2 regions of the Vibrio sp. VB16 genome follow, and region 1 is predicted to be linked to the other one. Evidence: riboswitches for the same ligand, from Rfam matches in the RefSeq annotation. Region 1 holds a riboswitch; the other holds the start of a gene.

Region 1 (7,277 bases):
ATGAACATAATAATTATGCATTAGACTTTATTAATGCAGTAGCGGATATCAAACGCGATCTTCCATACGCAATGATATCTGGTGGTGTTTCTAACGTATCCTTTTCCTTTAGAGGAAACAATTATGTGCGTGAAGCAATACACGCCGTGTTCCTGTACCACTGTTTTAAAAATGGTATGGATATGGGTATTGTTAATGCTGGGCAATTGGAAATATATGACAACGTACCGGAAAAGCTACGTAATGCAGTTGAAGATGTCATTCTAAATAGAACGGATAAGGGAACAGAAAATCTTCTCGACATTGCCAATGAGTATCGTGGTAATGCCGTGGGTAAAGAAGACGATTCGTCTACTCAAGAATGGCGAAGTTGGCCTGTAGAGAAAAGGTTAGAGCATTCTCTCGTTAAGGGTATTACAGAATTTATCGTCGAAGATACAGAACAGGCAAGAGTAAATGCTTCTAAGCCACTGCACGTCATTGAAGGCCCTTTAATGGATGGCATGAATGTAGTTGGTGATTTGTTTGGTGAAGGGAAAATGTTTTTGCCGCAAGTGGTTAAATCTGCGCGGGTAATGAAGCAAGCTGTCGCTCATTTAGAGCCCTTCATTAATGCCTCGAAAGAAGAGAGTCGCGCAAACGGAAAAATCCTGCTTGCGACAGTTAAAGGTGATGTACACGATATCGGTAAGAATATTGTGGGTGTTGTTTTACAGTGTAATAACTACGAGATAATTGACCTTGGTGTAATGGTTTCTTGCGAAAAAATTCTCAAGGTGGCTAAGGAAGAGAAGGTCGATATTATTGGTTTGTCTGGCTTGATTACTCCCTCGCTAGATGAAATGGTGCATGTAGCCAAAGAGATGGAACGACAGGGATTCGATCTTCCACTTCTAATCGGTGGCGCGACGACATCGAAAGCCCATACTGCTGTCAAGATTGAACAGAATTATAGCCATCCAGTTGTTTACGTAAATAATGCTTCGCGTGCTGTTGGTGTTTGCTCATCATTACTTTCGGATGAATTGCGTCCAGCGTTTGTCGAAAAAGTTGAACAAGACTATGTCAAAGTTCGAGATCAACATAATCGTAAAAAACCTCGTACAAAGCCTGTTTCATTGCAAAGAGCAAGAGACAATAAAGTTGTGATTGACTGGCAGAATTATACCCCTCCAGAACCTGAAAAAATAGGCGTGCACGTTTTTGAAAATTTTGATGTAGCCAGCTTGAGACGTTATATAGATTGGACTCCTTTCTTTATGACATGGACGCTTATGGGTAAGTACCCTAAGATTTTTGAACATGAAGAAGTCGGTGAAGAGGCGAAAAGGTTATTTGATGATGCGAATGAATGGTTGGACAAAATAGAACGCGAAGGCTTACTTAAAGCAAGTGGCATTTGTGCTTTACTTCCTGCCGCAAGTATTGGTGACGATATCGAAGTGTATACGGATGAATCACGTACTCAAGTTGCTAAAGTACTACACAATTTACGTCAGCAGACAGAAAAGCCTAAAGGCTTTAACTATTGTTTGAGTGACTATATTGCCCCCAAATCTAGTGGTAAAAAGGATTGGATTGGAGGGTTTGCGGTTACAGGTGGTATTGGTGAGCGCGAACTGGCCGATAAGTTTAAAGCGGATGGTGATGACTACAATGCAATCATGGTTCAGGCTGTGGCCGATCGATTAGCAGAAGCGTTTGCTGAATGTTTGCATGAAAAAGTGCGTAAAGAGGTTTGGGGTTACTCTCCCGAGGAGACATTATCCAACGAAGATCTTATTAGAGAGAAATACCAAGGTATTAGGCCTGCACCTGGTTACCCAGCTTGTCCTGAGCATACAGAAAAAGGTGCTCTATGGGAGCTTCTTAATGTTGAAGAAGCGATTGGTATGTCTTTGACGTCCAGTTATGCAATGTGGCCTGGAGCTTCAGTTTCTGGTTGGTATTTTTCACACCCTGATTCGCGATTTTTTGCTGTTGCTCAGATACAACAAGATCAGGTTGAAGATTATGCAGAGCGTAAAGGTTGGAATATTCTTGATGCTGAAAAGTGGTTAGGCCCTAACATCGGCTAGTAGTGAAAGCTATTGCTAGGCGAAAATAACCGTCTTTGACGGCATGAAAGAAGATAAATAACGGTGAATAAAAAGGCTTGGCTAAAGATACCAAGCCTTTTTTATTCGAAGTCCATTACTCGCGTAGTTCGAATAATTCTCTATGTAGATCCTGAACGGCTCGACGGGAATCGACTGAGCGTACTAAGAAACACAAATTGTGCGGACTAGCACCATAGCAAATCATACGCAGATTGAAGTCTTCTAGCGTACTGAATACTTTTTTTGCGTAACCTTTACATTCACTCATATTGTTGCCAATAAGTGCGACCAAACAGAGGTTTTGTTCAACTTCTACAGTACAAAGTTCTTCAAGTTCTTTTTGAGCGTCACTAGGTAGTTCTGGCGCGCCACCAGAGGTGTTCGTTTGGTCAAGGGTAAGCGATACACTTACTTCTGACGTAGTGATCAGATCAACGGAAATCTTATACTTCGCTAGAATTTTAAACACGTCGGCTAAAAATCCATACGCTTGAAACATATTCGGACTACGCAGCGTTACCATGGTTTGGTTTCCGCGTAATGCTAACGCTCTAAACAGCGGTGAACTTCTAACTTCTTGTCTGATCCACGTTCCTCCTTTTTCTGGTTCTTTAGACGAGCCTACGAACACGGGAATACCATGGCGTAAAGCGGGAACTAATGTTGATGGGTGTAGTATTTTGGCTCCGAAGTTTGCCATTTCGGAGGCTTCGCTGAAACTAATTTCAGGGATGGGTGCAGCCTTCGCTACTATGCGTGGGTCTGTCGTGTAAATACCAGGAACATCGGTCCATATCTCTAGGCCTGAGGCTTCAACAGATTCCGCGATTAATGCGGCACTATAGTCACTGCCACCACGACCAAATGTCGTCGTATTACCATCTATATCAGCGCCAATAAAGCCTTGTGTAACGACAACATAATCGCGACATAAAGGGATGAGTTTTTTTTGTGCTAAGCTGGCAACCGAATCTAATTCAGGTTCTGCTTTTCCGTAAACGCTGTTGGTTCTCATTATATCGCGAATGTTAAAACGTGCAGCATTTAGACCTCGCTCTCTTAGTATTTGAGTAAGCAAGTGGGTTGACATCCGTTCGCCATAAGCAACCATGTGGTCTGTGAGCTTATCGCTACTTTGGAATGATGCGGCTTCAGCAGCCGATGCCACGCTCTTTAATAAAGAGGCGACGGCTTGTTCTGTTTCTAAAGGGTCGGCGAGTTTGTCAATAATGGCATAATGGATATCTTCAAGTTGTTCAATGACAATACGACGACGTTGTTCGTCTTGAACACCATTTGCCAACTCAACCAACAAATTTGTCACACCAGAGCAAGCACTAATGACGATAAGTTTTGTGTTTGGATTATTCTCGATTATCTCAGCACAACGGCTCATGGCTTCAAAGCTGGCAACGCTTGTGCCACCAAATTTTGCTACATTGAATGCGCTCACGGCATTTCTCCCTGTATGTATTCAAATTAACAGTATTTCTATTTTTGTTATATTGAAGAGAGATTACTAGAGCAGAGGAAAAGCATTAGACATGGATGCGGACCTCAGAAGCTCTTCACCAAACAAGGTTGGTGACAATTGGTAGGATTCAGCCTACTCAACCGATGATCATTCACACTCAATGAAGTGTCATCTCGGCACTGCTCCCCCTGAATGCTTTGTCTCGGAGTTAAGGCTCCACAAAACACCTGCCTGGGCAATGCTCCTCTTCTGCTATAAAGCGAATTATCTAAATCAAGTTCAAAAAATCCAGACCTATTCATTGAACGATGTTGACGTCTAAATGTCAATTGTTAAAACGAATATTTGCCCAGTATTTATACAACTTACAAACGGTTCTTTATCAAGTGGTTTGACCTCTATACTAGAGTCGAATTGTTGGATGATGAATTATGAGTTAGTCTTTAATACCCTACACGTCTTATAAAAGGAATAATTATGACGATACAGAGCTTTATACCTCCTCATAGAACATTAATGGGGCCCGGTCCTTCAGATATTTCACCGCAAGTTTTGCAAGCGTTGAGCCGTCCAACGATAGGGCATCTTGACCCATTATTCATCAATATGATGGATGAACTAAAACAGCTTCTTAAATACGCTTTCCAAACAGAGAACACGTTTACTATTGCGGTATCTGCACCGGGCAGTGCTGGTATGGAAGCTTGTTTTGTCAACCTAGTAGAAGCTGGTGATAAAGTGGTTGTATGCCGAAATGGTGTGTTTGGTGAAAGGATGCGTGAGAATGTCATCCGCTGCGGTGGTGAAGCTGTCGTGGTTGATAATGAATGGGGCGAACCTGTTGATGTTAGAAAAGTAAGAGATGCCCTTGACGCTAACCCTGATGCAAAAATTTTAGCCTTCGTACATGCTGAAACCTCTACAGGCGCTCTCAGTGACGCACAAGCTTTGGCTTCTTTAGCGCAAGAGCGAGGGGTCTTGACCATTGTTGATGCGGTGACTTCGCTTGGAGGCGTGCCGTTGAAAGTAGACGAATGGGGATTAGATGCGGTGTATTCTGGTAGTCAAAAATGTCTGTCCTGTGTGCCTGGTCTATCTCCTTTGACTTTTTCTGCAGCGGCTATTCAGCGCATTCAAAATAGAAAGTCACCTGTGCAGAGTTGGTTTTTAGATCAAAGTTTAGTTTTGGGTTACTGGAGTGGTGAAGGTAAACGTAGTTATCATCACACCGCACCTGTAAATAGCCTTTATGCACTACATGAAGCCTTGTTGTTACTAAAAAATGAAGGATTAGAAAATGCATGGAAACGGCATCAGGCCATGCATGAAAAATTGAAGAATGGTTTAGAGTTAATGGGGATTCAATTTGTAGTAGATGAAGATTATCGACTGCCACAACTCAACGCCGTATATATACCTGAAGGGGTAGACGATGGCGCAGTTAGAGCAACGTTACTGAATGAGTATAACTTAGAAATAGGTGCCGGTTTGGGAGCATTAGCTGGAAAGACATGGCGTATCGGATTGATGGGATATGCCTCGAGAAATGAAAACGTGGCTCTATGTCTAAAAGCATTAGACGAGACTTTACACCAATAAACTCGTAAGTAGGGTGGTTTGTACCACTCTACTTTTTAGTCGTCCCCTCTTTTTTTTCGGTATCAAAGTCAACTGAAATGCTCTCCTCTTCAATCACATTCTTCTCAGTATTTTGGTTGAGTTCTTCACCTACAACAATAGGCTCTATGTCTATAGTCGAAAAATCATGATTTGGAAACAAGAAACTGGCTTCTGAACGTATTTGATTTGCTTTGCTTATTTCACCTAAACCTAAATAGGCCATGATCAGATTGCTGTAATATAGTTCTTGAGGTTTTTGTCTAATAGCTTGTAAAGCCCAGACTATGTATTGTTTGATGGCAAGCGCATCATCAGTTAATAATCCCTGCTTAAGAGAGGCACTGTATAGATTCCACTCGTAGCGCAATTGTTGCGATATGGGATAGGCGGTTTGTGTCAGAATTCTTGAGTCTTTTGGAAAAGAGTGTTCAAACCTAAACAATGTCATGTTTGTTTGTAATGCCATCAGCATATAAGCAGATGTGATCGTTGGAACAACAAAGCTAGTGCTTCTTATCAGAACCTTGGTAACCTTAGAAATAGAGTGGATTTTGTATTTTGAGGTTCTTTGATCGATCCAATATAAAAGTATGATGAAAACCAACCAGTGAATAGCGGAATGATAAAAAGGTGCGCCCATCTGGCTATGCAACACTATAGGTATAAATAGGCTAAATATGGCTAATCGAGTTCCTCTACGTGCAGAGTATATTTTGAACAGCACCATTATCATCGCAAGGAAAATACCCACAATTGGAATCAGCCCTCCTTCTATTCCCCAATAAAGAGTTTCATTTAATGGATGCTCGACAGATGAGTATCCTACCGGGTAATCGGCGTTTAATTGATGTTGTCTCGCAGAATACAAAATATATTCGGGCTCAAATCGTCCATACCCGTATCCAGTAAAAGGTTTTTCTATGAGCATATCTATCGCTTGTGGAAATAACGTAGATCTCTCTATTTGTTGTTTTTGAAAGGACTGCGCGTCAACGCTATTGGCGGAAATAAGTATCAAACCAAACCCTATTCCAGCCACTGATGATGATATCCAACCGCTGAATCTTTGTGGTGTTGAGAATCGATACAAATAGGTTGCAATAATAACAAAACCGAATGCCGTACCTATCCATTCTAATTCGCGTGCAAGAATGATAATTAGAGGCGCAGTGATCAGAGGTACCAAGTAAAGAAACAGTGTTCGGCTTACTTTTTGACCATACTTTCTTTGTTGTCTCGCAAGTAAATACCCAGAGATAACGAGACCAGTAGATATGAAACTAACCATGACACTGGGGTCTTGGAAAATACCGAAAGGCATTTGAGTGAACGTGTTAGAACCAAGCAGTTCCTTAGGTAATAAGTTAAAAAACTGAACATAACCAAGTATCACTTCGATTATGGCGGCGATGACAATAAACCAAAGTAAACGTTGTTTATGGAGATTACTGAGATTAAATTGCTGCAATACGACGAAAAATAGCCATCCCGACCAAAGACTGGCGAGCCGAGGTAGTGTAAGGACCCAGAGATTAGCTATTGGATAAAAAACAGGTAATGTCAGTATGAGACAACAGATCAATAGGACAATAGTTAACTTGGTGTAGCGAATCCGTTTTGTGCTAGCAATATGGTAAAAGCCAATGGCAATGATTAATCCAAGGCAAGCCCAAATAAGGATATTGAATGGGAGAGCTAACCCTATACCATCTGAATTTGGGATATAAATGTGCATGGCGATGATAAAGACAAAGCCAATTGTGAACATAAATGTGCGGTTAAGCGGCGCCTTAGCTTTCTGAGGAGCGAGTCTTGTCCCACTAAGGTGAATGATAGCCATTATTGGATCCCTAAATAAAAAGCGAGCTTCGCTCGCTTTTCTACTGTACCTTTTTTTTTTAAGACTACCTAGAGTCTATTGTTTTTAACGCGGGTGATGTTCAAAATCACATATTTGTTCTGGACTATTTTTTAGATTTTAGCATGGGTTTCAAAAACCGTGCTGTATGAGACCCTTTCACCTTAGCGACTTCTTCTGGTGTACCTTCAGCTATAATTTTACCACCACCATTGCCACCTTCAGG
Region 2 (7,277 bases), 910 kb from region 1:
AACGTAAAACCACACCTTAACCCTGCAAGAGCAAACGCTTTTGACAATGTTCGTAGAATGGCGAGATTTTCATACTTATCGAGTAGATCTTTGGTTGATGCCTCTGGGCAGAAATCGATATAGGCTTCGTCCATCACGACAATGGCCTTATCTTTCGTCATTTCAAGCAACGCGATAATATCTTCACGATCAATCAGGTTGCCTGTCGGATTATTGGGGCTACAAACAAAGACAAGTTTTACACCATCTAGATTTGCTTTTATACCATCCAGATCTAGCTGCCAGTTAGACTTTGATGGGACCACTTTCCGTTCAACGCCAATCGTTTCTGCACTGATCGCATACATCCCGTAAGTCGGTGGACAATACAATATTGCATCCTCTCCCGGCTCACAAAACGCCCTAACCAGAAGTTCGATGCCTTCATCAGCACCTCGTGACGTTAATACCTGTTCAGGTTGGACACCCGCATAGCTCGCATAAGCAGCAATCAATTCTTGTGGCTGACAACTGCTATAACGATTAAGCCGATCAAATGTGGTGTGGTATTGGTTATCAAACGGCGATTCGTTGGCGTTTAGCCAAACATCGCCACTCCCACCTATTTTTCTGGCTGAGAGATAAGGGGTAAGTTCTTGAACCTGCTTCCTAGCGAGCTTTTCCATCCATTACTCTCCTTTTGCTAGCGCTTCTACACGAATTGTCACTGCGCGTTTATGTGCATCTAACCCTTCAGCTTCCGCCATTGTGACAACCGTAGACGCGAGTCCCTTCAATCCATCTGCCGAAAGCTCTTGAACGGTCATTCGCTTAGAAAAATCCGCCAGTCCTAAACTGGAATACGTGCGAGTATAACCATAAGTCGGAAGAACATGGTTAGTACCAGAGGCATAATCACCCACAGACTCTGGAGACCAATCACCTAAGAAGATCGAACCAGCATTATCTAACAACGGTAAAAGCTCTCTTGGGTATCGGGTTTGAACAATAAGGTGTTCGGGGCCATAGGCATTCGAGATTGACACGCACTGCGGAATCGAATCGGCAATAACAATGACACTGGAACCGAGTGCTTTTTCCGCAATGTCGGCGCGGGAAAGTTGTTTTAGCTGAGCCTGTACAGCATCGGCCACTTTATCCGCAATAACCGGTGAAGGCGTCAATAATATAACCTGAGAATCCGGGCCATGTTCTGCTTGGCTTAGTAAATCCGCCGCGACAAACTCTGGATTAGCCGTTTCATCAGCGATAACAAGTACTTCAGAAGGTCCCGCTGGCATATCAATGGCGGCTCCGCGGAAGTCATTGCTGACTTGACGTTTTGCTTCAGTTACATAAGCATTACCGGGGCCAAAAATCTTCTCTACTTTTGAAACCGTTTCGGTTCCATAAGCCATTGCCGCAATCGCTTGACCGCCACCCACATTGTACACTTCATCTATTTTACACAACTTAGCAACGTATAAAATCTCGTCGGCAATAGGCGGTGGAGAACAGAGAACAACCTGACGACAACCCGCTATTTGTGAAGGCACGCCCAACATGAGTACCGTCGATGGTAATGGCGCGCTACCACCTGGAATATACAAACCAACCTTATTGATTGGCCTTGTTAACAACTCGCAAACGACGCCAGGTTGTGTTTCAACCTTGAGTGGTTGTGGCTTTTGTGCTTTATGGAAAACAGAAATATTTTTATACGCTTGTCCAAGCGCTTCTTTCATTTTCTCTGAAAGCCTCTCCGAGGCCGCTTCTATCTCTTCGCTAGAAACACGAATGGACGCTGGCGTCACTCCATCAAATTTTTGCGTAAGTTCGAGCAGTGCTTTATCACCCTCAGAACGGACTTTTTTGATAACGCCTTGCACTGTCGCCGTAATATTTGCGCCTTCGGCAATTGCCGGACGCTCTAAAACTGAGTCTTGCTGCGATTCACTTAAAGATTGCCAAACAACAGTCTTCATGACTTACTCCATCATTTTTTCGATTGGAAGAACAAGAATTGAACTCGCACCGAGCTCTTTAAGCTGTTCCATCGTTTCCCAAAATAGATTTTCTGTACTCACTAAGTGCACGGCTACTCGGTTTGTCTCTGCGGCAAGGGGTAATACTGTTGGGTTTTCCGCACCAGGTAAAAGCGCTTTTATAGCCTCTAACTGATCAGTAGGTGCGTGCAACATGATGTATTTGGACTCTTTTGCCTGAATAACACCTTGCATACGAGTAAGTAGCTTATTGATAAGTGCTTCCTTATCTTCATCAAACTCACCGGCACGTTGAATCAATGTCGCTTTAGAACGGAAAATAACTTCGGCTTCTTTCAGCCCATTCGCTTCTAACGTTGCACCAGTTGAAACAAGATCGGCAATCGCATCCGCCAAACCAGCACGAGGGGCCACTTCTACAGACCCTTGTAAATTACAGGTACTGAACTCAACACCTTGCTCATCCATAAAGGCTTTTAGAAGGTGTGGGTAGGTAGTAGCAATACGCTTACCGTTAAGGTCTTGCGGACCGTTGTATTGCTCATCTTGATTAATAGCAATGGATAATCGACAACCACCAAAATCTAAACGACGAAGTGCCACAAATTCACTCGGTTCACCTAAGGCCACTCTGTCTAAGCGGACCTCTTCTAGCTCATTTTCACCGATAAAACCAAGGTCAACCACACCATCCATGACCAACCCAGGGATGTCATCATCACGCACAAGTAGTAAATCGATAGGCATATTTTCTGTATGGACAACTAAACGCTCACCCATCAAATTAAACTTAGCACCACACTTTTTAAGCAGTTCTTGGCATTCTTTACTTAGGCGGCCTTTTTTCTGGATGGCAATTCTGAGTCGTTGTGTTTGCATTATTCTATTCCCTGTCTGAATATTCGTTATTTTTCTAAATTCTAATTTCGCTTTGAATTACAAATTACTGGCGCGATTTTGTACATAAATACGTTGAAACATCTAAAACCAAAAAACCCTCGGGGTTTTTATTTCCCGAGGGTTCGAATCTTTGATTTGACCTCCGGGATTTATTATCTCCCGGGTATGCGTACACCGCCCGAAAGACTACTCAGGATGATGATGGTGGTGAATGTTCATTACAAATATACGCATAATTTCTTAGTTCCTTTCGCTTATAAACACACTAACTAAGCTCGATTCAATTTTCAACCTAAAAATTCGTTTTTTTTACGCATTTTGCATCTGTAGGCTTTTTGCTTTAGATATCGTCGACAATACAAAGCAGGCAATCACGAATGCAATAAAGGCAGTAGCGAATGACGTTGCGACAGAATTCGTCAATCCAAGAACAATAAAACCGACACTAGAGACAAGCGCGACAGTAATGGCATAAGGCAACTGAGTCGCAACGTGGTCGATATGATTACAACCGGCCCCCGTAGATGACAATATAGTCGTATCTGAAATTGGTGAACAGTGGTCACCGAAGACTGAACCGGCCAAAACAGCACTCAGCATAGGCAACATCATTGTTAAGTCTGTCGCACCGGCCATATCGCCTGCTATCGGTAACATTATCCCAAACGTTCCCCATGATGTTCCTGTAGAGAATGCCATTAACCCAGACAATAAAAATAAAATGACAGGTAACCAATGGACGCTAATATTGCCTTGGATTAAAGAAGACAAATAAGCCCCTGTTTTCATGTCACCGATAACCGAGCCTATCGACCATGCAAAAATCAATATTAATATAGCGCTAAACATAGATTTAGCGCCGATCCAAACTGTATTAGCAATATCGGCTATCGGTAATTTCTGCTTGAAGACGGTAAATAATGCAATAGTTAGTCCGGCTAAGCCTCCATATACGAGCGAGCGACCAACATCGGTATTTTCAAATGCCCCTAGCACTGAAAACATTTTACCGTCAGATTCTAATGCTGTGCTTCCGGTATATATCATCGACACAACCGTTGCGATAATCAAAAATAGAATAGGAAGGACTAAATCAGACACTTTTCCATATTCACTTTCTACGATATCGAGCTCTTCATTTAATTCTAAAGCTTCAGAACTGCTTTCATCAGAAGTGGATTTATTGTTTAGGGACGCTTCATGTTCATGTTTACTCATTGCACCAATATCTAATTGAAACCATGCAACAGCAAACACCATCAATAATGCGAATACCGCATAGAAATTCATTGGTACTAAACGTAAATAGGCACCCAAAGCTGAATATTCAGTTAGCCCATGGCTGACTAGAATACCGCTAATAATAGTCATTATATACGCGCCCCAACTAGAGACAGGCATTAATACACACATAGGCGCTGCGGTTGAATCTAAAATATAGGCCAACTTTGCCCGTGACACATTGTAACGGTCGGTGACAGGGCGTGAGATCGCGCCAACAGCGAGGCTATTGAAATAATCATCGACAAATATAAATACACCTAAAAAGGCGGCGAGCAATTGTGAACCACGTTTACTTTTCACTCGTGTCTGAGCCCAAAGAGCGAACGCCCGAGTGCCTCCAGATAGAGTTAATAACGCGGTCATCATTCCAAGGATGACTAAAAAGGCAACAATACTCATATTCCAAGTATTGATACCTCCATCCTCGACAAATACACCTTTGACCGTAGTGCCTATATAGCTAAAGGAGTTTGATATGGAATAGTCCGCAAGGAGTAAGGCGCCTAATACTATACCAATACCCAAGGAAACTAATACACGGCGGGTAACGACAGCAAGGCCTAAAGCCATTAAAGGTGGTAATAACGATAAGGGTGACGAAGCAAAGTCTACTAAATTCATGATCTACAAAACCGATTGGTTAGAGATCTACTGCAGAATTAACATGTAAAATGTGGATATGTTAATGATAAGTGAAAGAAAACCAACAGTTTTCCAACCCACAGTAGCGCTCCATAGTTAATAAAAAATACACTATGGCAGTGTCGTAATTATTAAATACGACCCCAGCAAGCGGCTTGATAAACGCACTCACTTCGGCAATAACTCCTTTCTAGACTATTCATTGGCATCACCCCAATAGAATGTACTGATAGTTATTGCTCCTCTACCTCAGTAAACAGCTAGGATATAAGGAAAAATTCTTATATAAACCTAGAAACTGAATAAGGTGCGCGCAATTGTACGGATTTGACCATCTTTTGCAACATAAAAAGCCATCACAATGCATTTCGTTCGATAGATATGTCCATAGAATTCAATATGGCTGATATACACTATTTTTTAAATGGTTACGTAATAATGTCAGAGGAATGTCAAAATATCAGTTCGCAGAATTGGAAATATGAGGTCAATTTACAAAAATTTATATTATTCTGTCGCGAGAATAGTACGATATATATAATTTAATTCTAAATAATTTGGTATTATTTAATTTGGCTGTTATTATTATGATGTTTAATAATAATCAAATGGAAGTAAACATGTCAGAACTTACAAAAACGCTGCTCAATATTCGTAGTCTGCGTGCCTTTGCTCGCGAATTAACTTTTGAGCAATTAGAAGAAGCCCTAGAAAAACTTACCGTCGTTGTTGAAGAACGTCGTTCAGCAGCAGACGAAGAAAAAGCAGCATTAGCAGAAAGAGAAGCTAAGCTAGCTGAATATGCCCAGATGATTGCAAAAGATGGCATTGATGTTGAAGATTTAATTTCTGCATTATCTGGCGAAACCAAAACAAAAACTCGCAAGAAGCGCGAACCTCGCCCAGCTAAATATAAATATGTTGATACAAATGGCGAAGAAAAAACTTGGACAGGTCAAGGTAGAACACCATCTACTATCCAATCGCAGCTTGATGCTGGTAAACCTTTAGATGATTTCCTTATCTAAAGTAAATGAATTAAATTATTAAGAGCTCCCTAGGGAGCTCTTTTTTTATCATCCTATTAATACAACAACTATTATCTCTCCCAATACGCTTCCTCTAAACTATCTTCGCGCTCAGGTAATCCTCTTGATAATCGGGGGGAATGTTGTACTAATACTTCATAGCTCGCTCTGTTTGAATATTTACACACTTGAGAGAACGAGGAATACGTTAAATAAGGGTATTGATGCTTACTTGAATTTGGCACATTTTCTTTGTGATATCTATTTGCAGCCATATCATGCAACAACGCAGAAAGTGCCGCATCCCCTGCTCCATTGGTATTTTTAATTTTTTCAGGTCCTCCCATATAAGGCGCAATATGCGAATAAACCTTGATTGGTGACTCACACGCATCCTTGATGGTTGGTCGACTAAACTCGAATTCATTGAACTCCGCGATAGCGCCAGGCAACAGTGGCAACGTGGTTGGTCTTTTGGCACTCTCTTCGGTATAACCAGCCATAAACAGCCCTACAGGGCCCGCGGTACACAATACTAAGTCAACCCAATCCAACGCCTTGTCTGCTGCTAACAGAGGGTCTGCATTACCGGTGAGCGCCTCGGCTTCGTCTTCGTTCATCGCAACAACTGACACATGGTCGTTTAAAAACTGTTGCCAAAACAGTGGGTCATCTTGAATAACAAACTTTGTACCAAGCGTAAGCACCACAGGGACATGATATTTTTTGGCGTACTCTATCGCTCGCATTGTTGCATCCGGCATCGGGTCGCCTTCTTTACAACGGACCAAATACGCCGTTAACACCAAAGCAGAAGCATTTTCAAAAATCGATTCAGGGATACTATCTGGACGCAGCTGATTCATCTGTCCTTCACTTATAGCGAAGGTTCGTTCACCGTTGTCCGATATCAACGCAAAACAGCGTCCAATCGCGCCAGTGACTGATTGAAGGTAGTTAAGATCCATACGGCTAGAGGTATTACACAAATAGCGATACCCATAGCTGCCGATTTCAATGTCTTTGCTCATCACACCCAACAGGGTCGATTTGTCATCAGCAAGAACGGAATAATTATGTAGCGTATTTCCTATCGTTCCACCCGCAAACTCATTGCTTATCAGTTCATCGCGTTTTAGTTGCTGATAAAGTGCCTCCGCTGTTTCGTCATCAATAACCAGCGAATGACCTTTACTGAGACCATATTTTTCGATGAAATGATCGGGCACTCGAGCTTCGATATCCACTAATGTTTGATCAATCCCAATGATATGCGTTCTTGTCATCCTTTTATTAGTTTGTACTTGAGTCACTAAAGGATCGCGCGCATTAACGGGAAAGTAGTGTTTAGATTTGCGTTGACCGGGAAATTTCATAGAAAGGTTCTGCTGCTAGTAAGGGCGTATGTCCAATTCTAGCCTTTGTTATTTATAACAGC

The links. Region 1 has a riboswitch for lysine ahead of lysC (lysine-sensitive aspartokinase 3). Riboswitches for the same ligand answer to the same signal wherever they lie in the genome.
Region 2: linked by a shared signal. The riboswitch ahead of IUZ65_RS10785 (Na+/H+ antiporter NhaC family protein) and the one ahead of lysC (lysine-sensitive aspartokinase 3) in region 1 are both predicted to bind lysine.

What each region holds. Positions count from the first base shown of each region.
Region 1 covers NZ_CP087590.1:3,296,600-3,303,876, reverse strand. Annotated here, with positions in the region: gene metH (methionine synthase) at 1-2,078, shown strand, start outside; gene lysC (lysine-sensitive aspartokinase 3) at 2,194-3,552, opposite strand; lysine riboswitch at 3,653-3,830, opposite strand; gene IUZ65_RS15020 (pyridoxal-phosphate-dependent aminotransferase family protein) at 4,051-5,172, shown strand; gene IUZ65_RS15015 (PglL family O-oligosaccharyltransferase) at 5,201-7,033, opposite strand; gene uvrA (excinuclease ABC subunit UvrA) at 7,158-7,277, opposite strand, start outside.
Region 2 covers NZ_CP087590.1:2,388,182-2,395,458, forward strand. Annotated here, with positions in the region: gene hisC (histidinol-phosphate transaminase) at 1-665, opposite strand, end outside; gene hisD (histidinol dehydrogenase) at 669-1,964, opposite strand; gene hisG (ATP phosphoribosyltransferase) at 1,968-2,864, opposite strand; His leader region at 2,975-3,096, opposite strand; gene IUZ65_RS10785 (Na+/H+ antiporter NhaC family protein) at 3,195-4,790, opposite strand; lysine riboswitch at 4,887-5,066, opposite strand; gene IUZ65_RS10790 (H-NS family histone-like protein) at 5,432-5,839, shown strand; gene IUZ65_RS10795 (inosine/guanosine kinase) at 5,911-7,215, opposite strand.